2 regions of the Siminovitchia jepli genome follow, and region 2 is predicted to be linked to the other one. Evidence: riboswitches for the same ligand, from Rfam matches in the RefSeq annotation. Region 2 holds a riboswitch; the other holds the start of a gene.
The links. A riboswitch is a leader RNA that binds a small molecule or an ion and turns the genes downstream of it on or off. The one in region 2 is predicted to bind FMN.
Positions count from the first base shown of each region.

Region 1: linked by a shared signal. The riboswitch ahead of AB1L08_RS02850 (ECF transporter S component) and the one ahead of ribD (bifunctional diaminohydroxyphosphoribosylaminopyrimidine deaminase/5-amino-6-(5-phosphoribosylamino)uracil reductase RibD) in region 2 are both predicted to bind FMN.

Region 1 is NZ_JBFEGN010000003.1:8,883-13,304, reverse strand. Features, by position in the region: gene AB1L08_RS02860 (response regulator transcription factor) at 1-280, shown strand, start outside; gene AB1L08_RS02855 (ATP-binding protein) at 277-2,052, shown strand; FMN riboswitch at 2,268-2,405, shown strand; gene AB1L08_RS02850 (ECF transporter S component) at 2,555-3,136, shown strand; gene AB1L08_RS02845 (ferredoxin) at 3,219-3,467, opposite strand; gene AB1L08_RS02840 (CPBP family intramembrane glutamic endopeptidase) at 3,736-4,353, shown strand; gene AB1L08_RS02835 (LysM peptidoglycan-binding domain-containing protein) at 4,343-4,422, shown strand, end outside.
Region 2 is NZ_JBFEGN010000027.1:32,098-36,519, reverse strand. Features, by position in the region: gene AB1L08_RS11060 (bifunctional 3,4-dihydroxy-2-butanone-4-phosphate synthase/GTP cyclohydrolase II) at 1-393, opposite strand, end outside; gene ribE (riboflavin synthase) at 424-1,011, opposite strand; gene ribD (bifunctional diaminohydroxyphosphoribosylaminopyrimidine deaminase/5-amino-6-(5-phosphoribosylamino)uracil reductase RibD) at 1,037-2,155, opposite strand; FMN riboswitch at 2,309-2,449, opposite strand; gene AB1L08_RS11045 (SDR family oxidoreductase) at 2,592-3,572, shown strand; gene AB1L08_RS11040 (multicopper oxidase family protein) at 4,104-4,422, shown strand, end outside.

The sequences.
Region 1 (4,422 bases), on a different contig from region 2:
CCATGATGCCCACCGGGTTACGGCTGACGGAAAAGAAGTGAATTTGACTCCCAAGGAGTATGAACTCCTTCACTTCCTGGCGAAATCCCCGGATAAAGTTTTTGATCGGGAGCATTTGCTGAAAGAAGTATGGCAATATGAATTTTTTGGCGATTTAAGGACGGTTGACACCCACATTAAAAGACTTCGGGAAAAATTGAATCGCGTATCAGAAAAAGCAGCAGGAATGATTGTAACCGTTTGGGGAGTGGGATACAAATTTGAGGCAGGAAATGAATGAGGCTTTGGCATAGCGTAGTCGGCAAGCTTTGGATGACCATTCTGCTGCTGGTTTCCTTTGTACTGATCATTTTAACGATTTTGCTGATCCAATTTTTTGAAAAGTATCATGTAAATGAAATTGAACAGGATTTATCGGATTCCGCCAAGAAAATATCCGGTATTATAGAAGCCCATCGGGATGACGGGCTTGGAGAAGAAATTGTCTTCGAGATTGTGGATGACCCTGTTGGCGTTGCCATTGCGTATGATAAAGACAGATTTTTGTACTCCCCAAACATACAAGAAGGCAATAAAATACCGGCGCACGTTTTTATTGAGGATAAGGAATTGAAAAAAGTGTTTACCGAAAGGGAAGTCATACAAAAAGAGTTGTCCATCACTGAACTTGAGGAGACCGGCGGCCGATTTAAAAACTACATTATAGCCGGAGTGCCGCTCAGTCTGAATAAAGGTGAAAACGGGGCCATTTTCATTTATCAGTCTCTCGGCGTATTGAAGGAAACGACAAAACAAACCGCGAATCTCATTTTGCTTGCAGCCGGAATTGCCATCGTGCTGACAACCGTGTTTGCCTTCTTTTTGTCAACACGCATTACCGCTCCTTTAAGAAAAATGAGAGAGGCCGCCTTTGAGCTTTCAAAAGGAAACTTTGATACACGTGTTCCTTTTTTGACCCATGATGAAATTGGCGAGCTTGCCGTTGCATTTAATCAGATGGGCAAACGGCTGAAGTTTAACATGAACGTGCTCCGCCAGGAGAAAGAGCAGCTCACGAACATATTGAGCAGCATGGCGGACGGCGTCATGACATTCAGCCGCGACGGTACGATTCTGATTACCAATCCCCCGGCCGAACGGTTTTTGCATTTATGGCCTTATGGTGAAGCGGAAACTGAACATCCCATTCCTGCTGAACTGGCTGCGCTTCTGGAAAAAGCAATTGCGGATGAAACGGAACAAACCGGGGAGCTTTCTGTACAGGGCAGATATTACGTCGTTATTGTAAGCCCATTATACAACCATGATCAAAAAAGTGTGCGGGGGGCTGTAGCTGTCATTCGTGACATGACAGAAGAGAGGCGGCTGGATAAATTGCGGATCGATTTTGTGGCCAATGTTTCCCATGAGCTCCGGACACCGATTGCCATGCTCCAAGGCTACAGTGAAGCCATCATTGATGACATAGCGGGATCGGAAGAAGAAAAACAGGAAATCATCAAAATCATATATGACGAATCGCTCAGAATCGGCAGGCTCGTCAATGAACTGCTTGACTTGGCAAGGATGGAAGCGGGCCATATTACCCTTCATTATGAAAAAGTGGATGCGGGGAAGTTTGTCCAAAGAATTACAGCCAAATTTCAGGCAATAGCGCGGGAAAACAACATTGAACTCAAAAGCAGCGTCGAAGAAAACGTCTATTTTTCACTTGATTCTGACCGCATTGAACAAGTATTGACCAATCTGATTGATAATGCCATCAGGCATACACATGAAGGCGGAAAGATAAAGGTTAGCCAGGCAACTGTCGATAATGGCCTGATGATTACGGTGCAAGATGATGGAACCGGCATTCCCGAAGAGGATCTTCCTTTTGTTTTTGAGAGATTTTATAAAGCTGATAAAGCCAGGACAAGAGGGAAGGCCGGAACAGGCCTCGGGCTTGCCATTGCCAAAAATATCATAGACGCCCATAATGGCACGATGACGGTTGAAAGCAAGCTTGATGAAGGCACAACCTTTACCATTTTCCTGCCGGCAGCTGAATAAGTGACCGAATTCATGAAGCAGGATCTTATTACTGCCCGTTAAAGCGGGATTTTCTGTTGAATAATGGCGCTAATTCTTGTTTCATGGGTAACATCACTGGATGCAATCGGTCTGGATCGTATTCCCCGGTTTCCGGCCAGGATTTCACTTTCTCAAGCTTTTCTATTCACATATGAAGTTTTTTATTGTATAATGACAACAAATAACAACATACGATTCATCTTCGGGGCGTGGTGAAATTCCCGACCGGCGGTGATGAAGCGTCAGAGCTTCTAAGCCCGCGAGCCTCTTTTGGGGCAGGATTTGGTGTGAATCCAAAGCCGACAGTAAAGTCTGGATGGGAGAAGATGGAGGTTGCCGTGCGTTCAAAATGCAGGTTTTGGACGCTTATTCGAGCATGCCGATAATTCTCCCTCAAAGTCAATCTTTGGGGGTTTTTATTTGGCAGATTTGGGGCAAACCTTTCTTCGACATGGGATGAATCTCAAAAGGAGAGAGGATTTTGAGAAAATTGAATACGAAATCATTTGTAGCCATCGGAATGCTGAGCAGTTTATCATTTGTATTGATGCTCATCAAATTTCCAATTCCGCCGTTTCCGGCATATTTGACGGTGGATTTTAGCGATATTCCTGCGTTAATCGCTGGTTTGATGTATGGTCCGCTGGCTGCTGTATTGGTGGAATTGATCAAAAACTTCATTGATTACCTGATGATTGGCAGCGAAGCCGGTATTCCGATTGGAAATTTTGCCAATTTTATTGCAGGAATCGTTTTTGTTCTTCCGACTTACTTTGTTTTTAAAAAGCTGAATAAAAATTGGGGCCTTGCCGTTTCACTGGTTGCCGGAACGATCTTCATGTCAGTTTTTATGAGCATTTTAAACTATGTCGCAATATTGCCTGCCTACATTATTTTGCTTGGATGGGACCCAATGTCAACTTCTGCTTTAAGGCAATTGGTTGTGGCAGCCATCTTGCCGTTTAATATGATCAAAGGCCTGATTGTGACAGTGATTTTCTTATTAATTTATACACGAATGCGAAACTGGATCGAAAAGCAGGCTGTTTATAAAAACGCATAACCAACAAAAGAAAAAGCGCCGTTTCGGCGCTTTTTGGTTTTTCCAGGTTGCCCGTTTCAGTCCCCGGCGCCGGGCAGGCGCTTTATTCAAACTTTAAGGGATCGCCATTGAACGGTTCGTCGGCAACTTTTATTGAATCGGTCGGACAGCCCTCGAACGCGTCCATCATGTCATCTTCCAGTATCTCGGGAACCTCCTCTGTACCTTGATTATGATCAAGGACGACGTAAGCAAGCCCTTCATCGTCATAGTCATATATGTCAGGTGCAGCCGCTCCGCATGCGCCGCACGCTATGCAAGTATCCTGGTCAACGATTGTAAACTTCGGCACAAATAAAACCTCCATATGATTCAAGGGCACGTGAATCATAATATTTTCACCACTGAATATATATTAATGCTCCTCCATGGACATTTCAACAATAAAAAACGTATGAAAGATCATTGGCGAAATTTTTTTAACGGTGGAGGAAGCGGGAGAACATAGTCGAAAAGTTGGTTTCATGATAGAATATTGTTGAATGGATAATGATATAAAGTTCATCATTTGTTCATGTGCATTATGTGCTTGAAATAATCATTCTAAAGAGTGGACTTTCATGAAAATGAAGAGACAAGCAGACCTTATTGGCCAAATGAGCGCGAAAGAGCTTTTGTACCACCTGTATATGACACAAATGATTTCACTATTTATTGCCCTATTGGCCGGGACATTTTTATTTGTTGATTTTTGGGATCCGAACTTTTTTTTTCGGTTTAATGCCATGCAGGTTATGTTCGGGGCCGCCAATGGCTTGGCTGTAGTCCTTATTGATCTTATTTTAATGAGCATTTTACCCGGCAAGTATTATGATGACGGCGGCATCAATACCAAATTATTTTCCGGAATGCCCTATTGGAAAATCGCCGTTGTTGCATTCATTGTGGCGGTTTCGGAAGAGCTATTATTCAGGGGAATCTTGCAAACCAAGTTTGGCCTCATCATTGCCAGTATTATATTTGCCCTGATACATGTACGCTATTGGGCACATTGGTTTTTAATCGTAAACATTATTTTGTTGAGCTTTTGGATCGGGATCGTTTATGAATGGTCCGGACATCAGCTTTTGCCTGTAATGGCGATGCATTTTACAATCGACTTTTTACTCGGAATATATATAAAAAAGAAATTTGCTCAAGAAAGTATAAAAGGGGTTAATGATCGGTATGAACAATAAACAAAAGGAATCGGGCGCTCAAAGAGAAAGTCTGCCTTCAAGGGCCGAGTATCACCGGTCTAAATATAA
Region 2 (4,422 bases):
CGCAGCAATAAGGGGAAATACATGGCCAGGTCTTTTAAAATCATCAGGCCCTGCTCCGTCTTCAAGCATTTCCAAAATCGTTTTGGAACGCTCAAATGCGCTGATGCCGGTATGAGTGGAAATATGATCGATGCTGACAGTAAACGCCGTTCCGAACGGGTCCGTATTTTCACGGGCCATTTTAGGCAAATGCAAGCCGGCGGCCAGCTGCTTTGTAATGGGTGTGCAAATAAGGCCCCTTCCCTGTTTTGCCATAAAATTAATGACTTCCGGAGTTGCCTTTTCGGCAAGGGCTACAAAATCCCCTTCATTTTCCCGGTCTTCATCATCCACAACGATAATCACCTTTCCTTTTTTCAGCTCTTCCAATGCTGTTTCTATATCAGCAAACATACTTTCACCTCCATACTTGAAATACGGGACTTATATAAAACCATTATTTGCGAGTTTCTCCATTGTTACCCCGCTCTGCTTGCTCAGCATATGATAAGCATATTTTGCAAGCATGTCACATTCTATATTTACTTGGTCTCCGACCGTTTTTTCAGCCAGAATGGTTGCCGTTTGTGTATGCGGGATAAGGGAAATGGTTACGTTATTTCCATTCACCCCAAAAACGGTCAGCGAAGTTCCGTCAATGGCGATCGACCCTCTGCCATGAATAAAAGGAACACATTCAGCGGGTACTTGAATCGTTGCATACAAGGCGTTTTCACTCCGCTTTTTCTTTATAATGGTGCCTGTACCATCGACGTGGCCGCTCACAAAATGTCCTCCGAATCTGCCATCTGCCCTCATCGCCCGCTCAAGGTTGACGGGCGAACCAGGCTGCAATTTTTTCAAGGAGGTGGCCATATACGTTTCAGGGATCACGTCGGCTTCAAAAGTGTTGGTACCGAATTTTGTAACGGTAAGACATGCGCCATTGACAGAGATGCTGTCTCCCAACTTAACATCTTCCAACACTTTTGTGGCTGAAATCATGATGGTAAAAGATTGGGAGCCGGTCACGACCTTCGAAACAGTCCCGATTTCTTCAACAATCCCCGTAAATATCGTCCTCTCCCCCTTCCTTTGGTACGGCGGTGATCTTTATGTCCGGGCCCATTTTTTCAACCGATTGAAATGCAATCGGCGTTCCTTCTTTTATCAGCTCTTTTGGAGGCCCGCCAAATGCCGGACGGCCCTTGGCGTCGCATAAAATTGTCGGTGCCATGTACATGATAATTTCTTGAAAAGCCTGCGCCTGAATAAAAGAGGAATGTACCGTGCTTCCTCCTTCCACAAACAGGGAGGTGATCTGCTCATTTCCCAGCCATTTTAAAAGTAAATCAATATGAATCATGTCTGATGGCATTCTTTTTACCTTTACGCCTTGTTGTTCAAGGGCATCCTGCCTGCTTTGTTCCGCGCCTTTCCCGCAAACAACAATAACGGGAGCGGCACCATCATGAAGCATATGGGCATCTAAAGGCATGTTTAAACAGGTGTCTAAAACAATTCGAATGGGATGTATTCCACCTTGGGGCAATCGGGTGGTGAGATGGGGGTTATCGGCCAGGACCGTGTTCACGCCAACTAAAATCGCATCATGGCGATGGCGGTATTCGTGAACATCCATCCGTGCCACTTTAGAAGTAATCCATTTGCTGTTCCCGCTTGAAGCTGCTGTTTTTCCGTCGAATGTAACAGCTGTTTTCAATGTGACAAACGGTGTTTTTGTTCTGATGTAATGAAAATAGTGTTTATACAATTCCTTGGAAATATGTTCGCATATTCCCGATTCAACAAAGATTCCGGCAGTGCGCAACCTGTCTGCACCTTTTCCCGCCACAAGCGGATTCGGATCCATACTTGCAATATAAACGCTTTTAACCTTTTTACGAATAATGAGATCTGCGCAAGGAGGCGTTTTGCCCGTATGCGAGCAAGGTTCAAGCGTTACATACAGATCGGCCCCTTTGGCCTTCTCTCCAGCCTCCACAAGGGCATTTACTTCCGCATGCGGTTCTCCCGTCTTCATATGCGCCCCCATTCCGATGATCTTGCCGTCTTTGACAACGACACAGCCAACGGGCGGGTTCGGACTTGTCTGTCCGACAACAGACTCAGCAAGCTGCAGTGCCATTTTCATATAAAATTCTTTACCGGGCATGGCTCCTCCTTTCAAAATGTACATTGATCATCGACGGAAAAAGCCCCGAAACCAATGGTTTCGGGGCTTAAAAAGAACAGCAAATAAACGTTAAGACGAAAACTTTTCCATGGGAAAACAGACATGCCCAAAAGCATGTTTCGCCCTTACGCCGGTTTCCTTCTCCCATCCAGACTTTCACTGTCGGCTTTGGAATTTCACCAAATCCACCGTCTTGACTCAAGACGGGTCACGGGCTAAGAGATTAATCTCATCACCGCCGGTCGGGATTTTCACCCTGCCCCGAAGGAAAAACCTATTCGATTAAATACTATTATCTATATTTAATCATGGTAATGTCAAGGTTTATCTTTTCTTAATCTGAATGATTCTAATTTATTTGTAGTGAACAGCATAAACATTCTATAGAAGAAAATTATTTCTATAGGAGGTTTCCATGGATCAAAAGGATCAAAGTCGTCAATTAGACCAAATAAAGCAAATGCAACAAATGTTTAGAGCGAACATGAAAACTCAACCTTATCCCATGTACCCTAACTATGGGAAAATAACACGTTACGAAGAAATTCCGATAAGTTTACCTGAACAGCGCCAGCTGCGCCATCCCGGAGTGGAAAAATTTATGGTACCCCTTCCAATTATCGAAAACCCGAACTATAAAGGGAGTGGGAAGTTAACAGGAAAAGTAGCACTTATTACAGGAGGTGACAGTGGTATTGGTGCAGCAGTAGCAATTGCGTTTGCTAAAGAAGGCGCAGATGTTGCTATTTCATACTTAGATGAACATGAAGATGCAAATAGAACAAAAACGAGGATTGAACAACTCGGACAACGTTGTTTTCTAATGCCTGGTGACTTGCGAGACAAACAACAGTGTATCTCCATTGTAGAACAAACAGTAAATACGTTTGGACATCTTGATATTCTTTGTAACCACGTTGGTATCCAATTCCAACAACTAAGTCTGCTTGACATTACAGATGAGCAATTCGATGACACCTTCAAAGTTAATATATACTCTCATTTTTACACAACAAGAGCAGCGCTTCCTCATTTAAAACCAGGCAGCTCAATCATTGGCACTTCTTCAGTGGTGACGTATGTAGGTGAGCAGCAAATGATTGATTATACGGCCACAAAAGGCGCAATAGTTGGTTGGACACGTGCCTTGGCTAAAAATGTCGTGAAACAAGGGATCCGAGTCAATGCCGTCGCCCCCGGCCGAATTTGGACCCCACTTATTTCAGCAAGTTTCTCGTCAGACCAAGTCGCTGTATATGGAGCATTTAATCCAATGGAACGAGTTGCCCATCCATTTGAACTCGCACCAACCTTTGTCTATCTTGCTTCTGATGATTCCCGTTTTGTTACTGGTCAAGTTCTTCATGTTGATGGGGGAGAATCCACACATTCCTAACGGAAGGGGGTTACCATTTTGAGATATGAATTTAATCCAGAAGTAAAGCTATTGCTAGTAAACCATTCAAATGAAAAAGTAAAGATGGTCTATATAGAGGATTCCTGGTCAATGTCTAAAATCGCACTTAGACCACCATACTATTGCTACCCAAGTTACAAGCTGAATTATCCAATAATCTAAATAATAACAGACAAAAAGACACAGTGCGGAAGTCCATTCAACATTTTGCTGGCCAAACCATTCATGTTAATGGTGGAGAGCTGACATCATCTAAGAAACTATTCAATCAGTAAGATTAGTTAATCTTGATGCTTGATAAATTCCATTAAATAAATTAATTATTGAGGGTACAACTTGTCAGTTCCTTGGTGTTAGGGATTTTTAAGTGTTGCGTGTGGTAACCTCACTTTTAATCTAAAACTATGGGAGTAGCAAGTTTTTTGCATTTATAGCCCTTTAAATCAAGGATTATTAACTCTTTTAATATAAAAGTTTTGACATTACGGTATGTTATAAAGGAGGCGAATTATGATTCTCTCTAAATTTGTAGACGAACTACCCATCCCACCTATTTTAAAACCTCGATGGAAAGATCAGTTTTATACTTATTACGAAGTAAATATGACTGAATTCAGTCAATCACTTCATAGTCAGTTAAATGACTCGACTGTTTGGGGGTACGAAGATGGATATCCAGGACCTACAATTGAAGTCGAAAGTGGAGAAAAAGTGTTTATTAAATGGATTAACAATCTTCCTGATAAGCATCTTTTTCCAATCGATTATACGGTTCATGGTGCCGATCGGGATGTGCCTGATGTAAGAACAGTGGTGCACGTACACGGTG